DNA from 3 places in the Sphaerimonospora cavernae genome. Region 2 is predicted to be linked to each of the others. Evidence: predicted binding sites of a transcription regulator. Region 2 holds the regulator's gene; each other region holds the start of a gene.
The links. The regulator LexA, encoded in region 2, represses DNA repair genes until DNA is damaged. The targets are predictions, from matches to a motif close to TCGAACANNTGTTCGA.
Positions count from the first base shown of each region.

Region 1: ACFHYQ_RS01865 (SAV_6107 family HEPN domain-containing protein) is a predicted target of LexA. The motif match lies at 1,769-1,784, and genes of this name have one in related genera.
Region 3: ACFHYQ_RS23810 (DUF6504 family protein) is a predicted target of LexA. The motif match lies at 2,163-2,178, and genes of this name have one in related genera.

Region 1 is NZ_JBHMQT010000003.1:298,491-301,762, reverse strand. Features, by position in the region: gene ACFHYQ_RS01880 (GNAT family N-acetyltransferase) at 1-338, opposite strand, end outside; gene ACFHYQ_RS01875 (YbaK/EbsC family protein) at 358-837, opposite strand; gene ACFHYQ_RS01870 (L,D-transpeptidase family protein) at 926-1,702, shown strand; gene ACFHYQ_RS01865 (SAV_6107 family HEPN domain-containing protein) at 1,924-2,346, shown strand; gene ACFHYQ_RS01860 (arginine deiminase) at 2,379-3,272, opposite strand, start outside.
Region 2 is NZ_JBHMQT010000005.1:14,676-17,947, reverse strand. Features, by position in the region: gene nrdR (transcriptional regulator NrdR) at 1-461, opposite strand, end outside; gene lexA (transcriptional repressor LexA) at 1,053-1,766, shown strand; gene ACFHYQ_RS04040 (MalY/PatB family protein) at 1,903-2,997, shown strand; gene ACFHYQ_RS04035 (S41 family peptidase) at 3,002-3,272, opposite strand, start outside.
Region 3 is NZ_JBHMQT010000054.1:66,786-70,057, forward strand. Features, by position in the region: gene ACFHYQ_RS23805 (DNA polymerase III subunit alpha) at 1-1,778, opposite strand, end outside; gene ACFHYQ_RS23810 (DUF6504 family protein) at 1,819-2,085, opposite strand; gene ACFHYQ_RS23815 (KamA family radical SAM protein) at 2,324-3,272, opposite strand, start outside.

The sequences.
Region 1 (3,272 bases), on a different contig from region 2:
TCGGGGTGGACGTGGATCTCCGCGAGTTCCAGAGCGTCACTCAGCCAGTCTCCACAGGCCTCGGGTCCGGTGTGATCACGCAGGCCCCGTCGGACCACGTCGTGCCACCACTGCCCGTCGGCGCCGTGGAAGCCGTAGGCGAATCCCACGATCTCCCGATCCTCGGGGACCTCGGCGAGCAGGCATACGAAGTCCGGATAGGTGGCGTGGTTGCGCATGATGGCCATGCGCCCGGTCAGTTGGTCTGACGGCGGGTGCATGGCCGCCGTGTAGATGGACAGCACCGTGCCCAGCACTTCCGTGAACTGGTCCGGCCCGACGCGCCGCAGTTGGATCACTTTCCGGAGACTAGCAAAGCTAACGCGCCACCTCGGCGGGCGTTCCGCCGGTGATTCCGACCAGTTCGTCGAAGGTCGTGGGGAAGACCGTGTGCGGGTGACCTCCAGCGGCCCACACCACGTCATGCTTGCTCAGCCAGTTGTCCACCAGCGTCCGGATCGGGGCGGGATGTCCGACCGGGGCGACTCCGCCGATGGGCTGTCCCGTGTGCTCGCGGACGAATTCCGGGGTGGCCCGCCGTACTTTCCGCGCTCCGACCAGTTCGGCGATCGCAGCGGTGTCCACGCGGTGGGCGCCGCTGGTCAGCACGAGCAGCGGGGATCCGTCGGCGTCGAAGATGAGGCTGTTGGCGATCGCCCCGATCTCGCAGCCGAGTTGGGCGGCGGCGGTGGCCGCTGTGGGCGCCGCCTCGCCGAGGACCTTGACCTGGCCCGCCACGCCGTGGGAGCGGAGGGCCTCCGCCACACGGGCGGCGTTCGGATGCAACTTTTCTGACACCCGGCCACTCTAAGCAGGTTGTCGCGAAACTCGTACGCTATAAGGAGTTTTGGTCCTTACTTGAGAACATTGAGAGGCTGGGTTGACCATGGGGGGTCCACGGCGGCTGGCCGCCGCCGCGCTGGTCACGGCCGGGGCCGTGACGTTCGCGGCGGGCGGTGTGGCCGGTCCCGCGCAGGCGCGGACCGCGCCGGCATCACAGCAGACGGCATCACAGCAGACGGCGCCGCACACGACGCTCAAACTCGGTGCCAAGGGCGCCGAGGTCAAGGCGTTACAGACCCGGCTCACCGAGCTCGGGTACGTGCCCGGAAAGATCGACGGCAGGTACGGCGGCACCACCATGATGGCCGTCTGGGCGTTCCAGAAGGTGCAGGGCATCAAGCCGACCAGCACGGTGGCGAGCCGGACCTGGGCGGCGCTGGAGAATCCGAAGGCGCCCAAGGTGCTGGTCCCGAAGGGCAGGCCGAACCGCGTCGAGGTGAACCTCACCCAGCAGATCATGGTGCTCTACCGGGACGGCGAGCCGAAGGTGATCAGCCATGCCTCCAGCGGCAGCGGGATCCCGTACGTCGAGTACGCGACGTGGAACGGCAAGCGGCAGAGGTTCAGCGGCAGCGCGACCACGCCGACCGGCGACTACCGGACGACCTGGCGGGTGAGCGGCTGGCACCGGTCCTACCTGGGGCAGCTGTACAACCCGATCTTCTTCAACGGCGGCATCGCCCTGCACGGAGCGCTGTCGGTACCGCTGCATCCGGCTTCGCATGGTTGTGTGCGGCTGCCGATGCCGGTGGCCGAGATCCTGCCGGGCCTGCTGGGCGCCGGTGTCCCCGTCCACGTGCGGGGCAGGTTCCACCGCTGATCCCTCCTGTCTGTTCCGCCACTGTTTCGAAACCCCGTTCGCTGACAATCTTGACAGCGAACGGGGTCGAATTTATGTTCGATGTAGTGGGACCTGGGCCGGAGGGGGAGAGGGGAAGCTCCTCGTCCGGCCACCGGCGGCCGGAATTTTTGTCGGTGCGATCTGCGACCGTGAAGTCACCGGCGAAGACCGCCGGAGTGCCACGACTCGAGGAGGCGGGCATGACTGAACGGAACGGGCCACGGGTTTCGCAGACTGTCCTGGCGCACCTCGCGGACGCCAGGGCGCGCCTGGCGGACGCGACCGCTGCGCTCACGCCCGCGAGCAGGTACGTCTCGGCTCACCTCGCGGCCCTGCGGGCGGCCGCCGGGATCCTGGCGGCCCGGCCGAGGCCCACCGACGGGCGGAGGCGGCGGCTGCGCAGCGCCTGGGAGCTGCTGCCGGAGGTCGAGCCGCAGCTCGCCGACTGGGCGGCGTACTTCGCGGTCAGCGCCACCAAGCGCGCGGCGGCCGAGGCCGGCCTGGTCCGGGCGGTGACCCCGACGGACGCGGAGGAGCTCATCGTCGAGGCCGACAGGTTCGTCGGCGAGGTCGAATCGATCCTCGGCCTGCCGGGCCGGCCGTCCCTCCCGATGGCGGGGTAGGGCGGCCAGGGCGTTGCCGGTCGGCGGGGCTGTCAGACGGCGTCCCGCTCCAGCGGGCAGCTCATGCACCGGGGGCCGCCCCGGCCGCGACCGAGTTCGTTGCCGCGGATCGTGATGACCTCGATCCCGTGCCTGCGCAGGTAGTTGTTGGTGGTGGTGTTCCGCTCGTAGGCGACCACCACTCCGGGCTCCAACGCCAGCACGTTGCAGCCGTCATCCCACTGCTCGCGCTCGGCCGCGTGCGCGTCCTGGGCCGGGGTCAGGATCTCGATGTCGTCCAGGCCGATGGCCCGTGCGATGGCCCGGTGCATCTCCTCAGGGGAGTGGTCGGTGACCTTGAGCTCCTTGTCGTTGTCACCCGGCTCGATCGTGTACGACGGCAGCATGCCGAGCCCGGCGTACTTCACGAACTTCCCGACGTCGACCTGGGTCATCACGGTGTCCAGGTGCATGAAGGCCCGGGCCTTCGGCAGGTCGAGCGCCACAATCCTGGCCGCCGAGCCGGACCTGAAGAGGTTCATCGCGAGCGTTTCGACCGCCTGCGGCTGGGTCCGCTCGCTCATCCCGACGAGCACGGCGCCACGGCCGATCACCAGGACGTCGCCGCCCTCGATGGTGGCCGGGGCCATCGGCGTGCCCGGTGACCAGACGTGATAACCGCCGTCCTCCGGCCTGTCGTAACCCCGGGCGAACAGCGGGTGCCACCGGTAGACCGCCTCGTAGTTGAGGGTCTCCCGCCTGCGGGCCTTCTTCCGCATCGCGTTGATGGACACCCCGTCGTACACCCAGCACGAGGCGTCCCGGGCGTACAGGTGGTTGGGCAGCGGCGGGAGGACGAAGTCGTCCATGCCGAGGGTGTGGAAGGCGATGGATTTCGGGTCGCAGCCCAGCTCCACGATCTCGCGCTTGGTGATCCCCCCGGTCAG
Region 2 (3,272 bases):
CGCCCGTCAGCGGCGGCTCGCGCGTCTCTGAGCTGCTCGATCTCCGCCTCGAAGTCGGCCAGCGTCTCGAATCCGCGGTAGACGGAGGCGAAGCGCAGGTAGGCGACCTCATCGAGATCCCGTAGCGGGCCGAGGATGGCCAGTCCCACCTCGTGCGAGGGGACCTCGGCCGCTCCCGTGGCCCGGATGGTCTCCTCCACCCGCTGCCCGAGCTGGGCCAGCGAGTCCTCGCTGACCGGCCGCCCCTGGCAGGCCCGCCGCACCCCCGCGATGACCTTGTCACGCGAGAACGGCTCGGTGACCCCGCTGCGCTTGCTCACCATCAGCAGCACGGTCTCCTGCGTGGTGAACCTGCGCCCGCACTGGGGGCAGGAGCGCCTGCGGCGGATGGCCGCTCCGTCCTCTGTCGATCGGCTGTCTATGACCCGCGTGTCCGGATGACGACAGAACGGGCAGTACACGCCATCGCCTCCCTCAACGCGTCCCTTGACACCACATAGCGTGAAACCACAGGTCTGAAACCACGGGTTTAACCACAAGTTCTAGGGAACTTACACCGATGTGACTACTAGATGTTGTGGTCCAACCGTAAGAGTGCCCGACCTTGAACGCAAGTTGGCGAGCACATCGGAATCGAAGTCCCTGTTCACCTCGGCGTGTCGCGGCAGGCCCCCCGGACCGGCCGACCATACCCCGGCCGCACCCCTGCGACATCCCCGACAGCACTCCCGGCCGGCGTCACGGGCGGACTCTCAGGCGGCCCGGTCGCCGAGGCCGCGAAACACGCGAGACACGAGTCCGGAAATCACCGCGACGCTTTCCTTATCCCTCCCGACATCCCTCCCCTTCGCGTACGAATGCTCAGAAGAAGGAGAATCTAGAAAGTCGAACACGATGTCGATCGAACTCCCGTACGATGTGACGGAACGCCAGGATCTGCGATTTAGCCAAAAATCGAACAACTGTTTGATGATGATCTTGAATCGCGATACGGTCGCCCTGAGCAGTGCAGAAACCCTGAGCAACGCAGGGAACACGGATTGAGAGGTGGCATCGTGAGTGACCGAAGCGCCAAGGCGGATGACGCAGGCGACCTCGCGGTTCGCAGGCGTGACTCGCTTGGCCTCACCCCGAGGCAGCGCAAGATCCTTGAGGTGATCCGGGATTCGGTCCAACAGCGCGGCTATCCGCCGTCGATGCGGGAGATCGGGGAAGCGGTCCATCTGACCAGCACCTCGAGCGTGTCACACCAGCTCACGGCGCTCCAGCGTAAGGGGTATCTGCGCCGTGACCCGCACCGCCCCAGGGCTCTGGAGGTCCGGCTGCCCGGCGAGCCGGTCCTGTGGGTGGACCCGGACGCCGCCCAGGAGGAGGGGGGCTTCAACCGCCCCACCGCCGCCTTCGTACCGCTGGTCGGCCGGATCGCCGCGGGCGGGCCAATCCTCGCCGAACAGAGCATCGAGGACGTGTTCGCGCTGCCGAAGCAGCTCGTCGGCGAGGGCACGCTGTTCCTGCTCCAGGTGTCCGGCGATTCCATGATCGAGGCGGCGATCGCGGACGGCGACTGGGTCGTCGTGCGGCAGCAGCCGGTGGCGGACAACGGCGACATCGTGGCCGCGATGATCGACGGCGAGGCCACGGTGAAGACCTTCAAGCGCAAGGACGGGCACGTGTGGCTGATGCCGCACAATCCGAACTACGAGCCCATCCCCGGCGACGAGGCCACCGTCCTCGGCAAGGTCACGGCGGTCCTGCGCAAGCTCTAGTGCGGTTTCCCGTCGCTTCGCGGTCCGAGCGCGCCGCGAAGCAGCGGATTAGGGTGGTCCCGTGACTTATGAGTGCGATGTGCCGGATGACCTGGATCGGCATGGCCGGGATTTACATGGCCTGGATTCACTCAATGTGACCGCCTGCCGTGCCCGTGACGGGATCAAGTGGGGGGTCGTTCCCCAGGACGTGATCCCATCCTGGGTCGCAGACATGGACTTCCCGATCGCCGACGTGATCAGTGAGGCCATCGCACGCCGCGCCGCCACCGACCTCGGCTATCCCACCTGGCTGGAGCAGCCCGGCTGTGGCCCGCTGGCGGACGCCTTCACCGACCGTATGGAGAGCCGGTACGGCTGGCGCCCCGACCCCGGCCACGTCAGGACCTACACAGATCTCAATCAGGCGCTTCAGGTGCTGCTGCATCTGACGACCCGGCCGGGCGACCCGATCGCGTTGCACATGCCGGCCTACAACTCGTTCCTCGAGACGCTCAGAGACATGGGCAGGCGGGTGCTGCCGATCCCGATCGGGCCGGACGGCCGATTCGAGGTGCCGGACGAGCCCGCGCCCGTGCTGCTCCTGATCAACCCCCAGAACCCCTCAGGCCGTGTCTTCACCCAGCCGGAGTTGGCCGCGCTGGCCGAGTACGCCGAGCGTCACGACGCACTTGTGATCTCCGATGAGATCCACGCCGACCTCGTCTACTCCCCCGCCCGTCATATCCCCTTCGCCACGATCCTGCCCGAGCGCACGGTCACGCTGACCTCGGCGTCGAAGGCCTTCAACATGGGCGGCGTCCACTGCGCGATCGCCCACATCGGGGCGGAAGCCGTACGGACGGCCCTGGACGGCCGGCCTCCGCACATCTACGGTGCGCCGGGCGCGCTGGACGTCGAGGCGACGGTCGCGGCCTGGCGGCACGGCGATCGGTGGCTGGAGGAGGTCCTGCGGATCCTGGACCGCAACCGGCAACTGATCGCTGAGCGGCTCCCCTCCAGGGTCGGCTACCGGATGCCCGAGGGGACCTATCTCGCATGGCTGGACCTGTCCGCGTACGGATCCCCGGTTGCGACGGACGCCGCGGGTTTCCTGGAGCGGGAGGCCCGGGTCAAGGTCGGCCCGGGCCCCCTCTACGGCGGCGGCGATGCCTTCGTCCGCCTCAACTTCGGGACGTCGGAGGCGATCCTGGAGGAGATCCTGGCCAGGATCTCCTCCGCTCTCGCCTGACGGGTCACGGCAGCGGCGGCAACTCGGGCGGGGCCGCCGGTTGCCTCTCCTCCAGCGCCGCCAGAGCCAGCTCCACCGCCCGGGCCAGCTGCGGGTCCCGTCCGGCGACCAGGTCCTGCGGCGTCACGATGACCTCGACGTCCGGGTCGACACCGTGGTTCTCCACGCCCCACCCCTCGCCCTCCAGCCAGAACGAGTACCGCGGCTGGGTGACGACGGTCCCGTCCACAAGCGAGTACCGCGAGTCGATGCCGATCACACCGCCCCAGGTCCGC
Region 3 (3,272 bases), on a different contig from region 2:
GCCGACTGCATGCGCACGCCGAGCACGTCGAGCTTGAGCAGGCCGGCCGCCTCGACGTCGTCCTTGTCGAACTGCGACATCGGGAAGTCCAGCATGCTGCGCTCCACCGGAGTGCGGTCGCGGAGCGTGGAGTTGCCGATCAGTACACCGCACGGATGCAGCGCGATGTGCCTGGGCAGCCCGTCGAGCCGTTCGGCCAGCCGGAACACGGTCTCCAGCGACCGGTCGTTCAGCCCGCTGTCGCGTAGTTCCGGCAGATCGGACAGCGCGGCGCGGATCTGCCCGGCCCGGACGTGCGGGAACGCCTTGGCGATGACGTCGATCTCATGCGGGGGCAGGCCCATGGCGGCCCCGACGTCCCGGATCGCGCTGCGGGCGCGGTAGGTCTCCATCATCGAGACGCAGGCCACGCCGGTCTCGCCGTACCGGCCGAGGATCGCCCGGTAGCAGTCGAGGCGGCGCGCCGACTCCACGTCGACGTCGATGTCGGGCAGGCCGCGGCGTCCCTCGGACAGGAAGCGCTCCATCAGCAGGCCGTGTTCGAGCGGGTCCACGTCGCCGATGCCGATGAGGTAGTTGACCAGGCTGCCCGCGCCGGAGCCGCGGATGGCGCAGCGGACGCCCATCGAGCGGATCAGATCCGTGATATCGGCGACGGTGATGAAATATCCGGACAGCCGCTTCTTCTCGATGATCGCCAGCTCCGCGGCCAGCCGTCCGCGTGCGTCTGCCGTACGGGCCGAACCCGGACGACTCAGCCCTCGGCGGCGCAGCCCGTCCTCGCAGCGGCGGCGCAGCAGCGGCACCGGGTCCTCGCCGATCTCCGGCAGGTGGAGCCGGGGATTCTCGCCATCGAGCAGGGGAACGATCTCGACGGGGTCGAGCGCGCACCGCTCGGCGACCCGTCGCGTCTCCCCCAGCAGCCGTTCGGCCAGGTCCAGGTCGCCTCCGCAGATCCGGAGGGCCACCCGTGCCATCTCGCGGCCGTCCTTGAGGTAGGCGTGCGCGGTGGGATGATCGACGTGCCTCGGGTGGAGCGGCACGAGCCGGCGCGCCGCGTCGAGCACGTTGCCGACCTGGTGGTCGGCGGCGTCCAGATAGCGGACATCGTTGGTCAGCACGGCGGGTACGCCCATCGAGTAGGCGAGGCCCAGCATGCGGGTGGCCGTGTTCGCGTCGCGGTAGCCGTACAGGTCGGTCACCTCGACCGCGACATCGGGCACCGCGGAGCGCCACGCGTCCAGCAGCGCGCGGGCCCGGTCGTCGCGGCGTTCCGCCACCGCGCGGCCGACGTCCGAGCGGGGACCGAGCAGCACCGTCAGCCGCGGCCCGCAGCCCCCGACGCCGGCCCCGACGCCGGCCCCGACGCCGACCGTGCCGACGGCGTGTTCGGCCACCGTCTCCGGCGTGACATACGGCTCGCCGCGCTCTCCGAGTCGATGGGCGGCCGTGACCAGCCGGCACAGCGTCGCCCAGCCGTCGGACCGGGCCAGCACGACGATCCGCCGCGGCTCGCCGTTCCCGCCGCGTTTCCCACCGCCCGGGACCGACACGGCATGGCCGTCGCGGAGGACGAGGTCGACGCCGACGATCGGCGTGATGCCCCTGCCGTGACACGCCTGGACGTGCTTGATCGCGCCGTAGAGGCCGTCGCGGTCGGTCAGCGCGAGCATGTCCATGCCATGCTCGGCCGCCCGCCGCGCGAGCGAGTCCGGGAAGGCCGTGCCGTACCTGAGGGAGTAGGCAGAAGCCGTATGAAGGTGGATGAAGGGGGCCATCAGGGCCCTCCCACCGCGTCTCGCGTCCGGAACTTTTCCATCAGTCCCATGCCCTCAGCAGGAGCCAGACACCGCCGGCGGAGTCAAAACGCAGCTCATAAGTTCCGATCTCCCGGCCGTCCGCGGCCGCCACCCGCCAGAAACGCCGCTCGCCGGGGTCGTTGTCGGAGGTCTTCCACCACTCGCGGGCGACCACCCAGTGGTCCTGCACCTCACGGATGGTGTAGAGCCGATCACGCCAGACGAACTGGACCGGCTGCCCGCCCCTGGTCCATACCTCGATCGGATCGCCGTAAAGCTTGCTCAAGGCACTTCTCCCTGTGGCTCTCCCTGCCACCCGGGGGAAGACGGGCGGATCGACCGGCGAAGTCACTCGCCGCTACTTCGAACATACGTTCCCCAGCAGCCCGAACGCAAGTCGCCACACCTCAAGGGCAGGCCCACACCGGCGGGGCCGGGGTGGCTGAGTCAGACGCCGATGGGCCCGGCCGGTCGTTTCGCCGGCCGGGCCCTGTTGTCCGTCGCGGGATCGGGCTGACCACCCGTCAGGGCGAACCGTTCGCCGACTTCAGATCCTCGAAGGGGAACCGGTCGGCGAAGGCGGGCTCGAGGTCGTCGAGCCAGATCGCTTCGGGATCATATTTGGCGAAGAAGGGCTGGTTGACCAGGCTGGAGTCCCGGCACTGGATGAGGTGCAGCGCGAAGACCTTCTCGCCGGACAGCTCCACGACACCGTCGACGCAGACCTTGCCCGGAGTCGCCGACATCGAGGGGCCGCGCACCGTGCGAGCCAGGCCGGAAACGTTCCGGTAGGCGTCCCGGAAGATCTGTTGGGCCCGGGCGAGCGGCACCGCGAAGTAGTCCTGCGGGCCGGTGTCGCGCTCGACGAACATGTAGTAGGGGATCATCCCCATGCGGGTCTGCTGCCGCCACATGCTCTCCCAGAGCACCGCATCGTCGTTGATCGAGCGGATCAGCGGGGCCTGGGTACGGATGATCGCACCGGTGTCGCGGATCCGGCGCACCGCCTCCCCCACCGCTGGGGACGCCAACTCCCGTGGGTGGGTGAAGTGCGCCATGAAGGCGAGGTTCCGGCCCGACCGCACCACCTTCTCGAACAGGCGCAGCATGTCGTCGGCATCCGGGTCGGTGAGGAACTTGTACGGCCAGTAGGCCAGGGACTTGGTGCCGATCCGGATGGACTCCAGCTGCTCCAGATCCAGCAGCGGCTCGATGTGCCTGCTCAGCACGGACGCCCTCATGATCATCGGGTCGCCGCCGGTGAACAGGACACCGGTGATCCCCGGGTGCGCCAGCAGGTACTCCTTCAACCTGCCGACATCCTCGGCGGCCATCTTCAGATCGGGCTCGCCGACGAACTGCGCCCAGCGGAAGCAGTAGGTGCAGTACGCGTGGCAGGTCTGCCCCTGCCTGGGGAAGAACAGCGCCGTCTCGTCGTACTTGTGCTGGACGCCGGGCAGTTCGTCTCCGGCG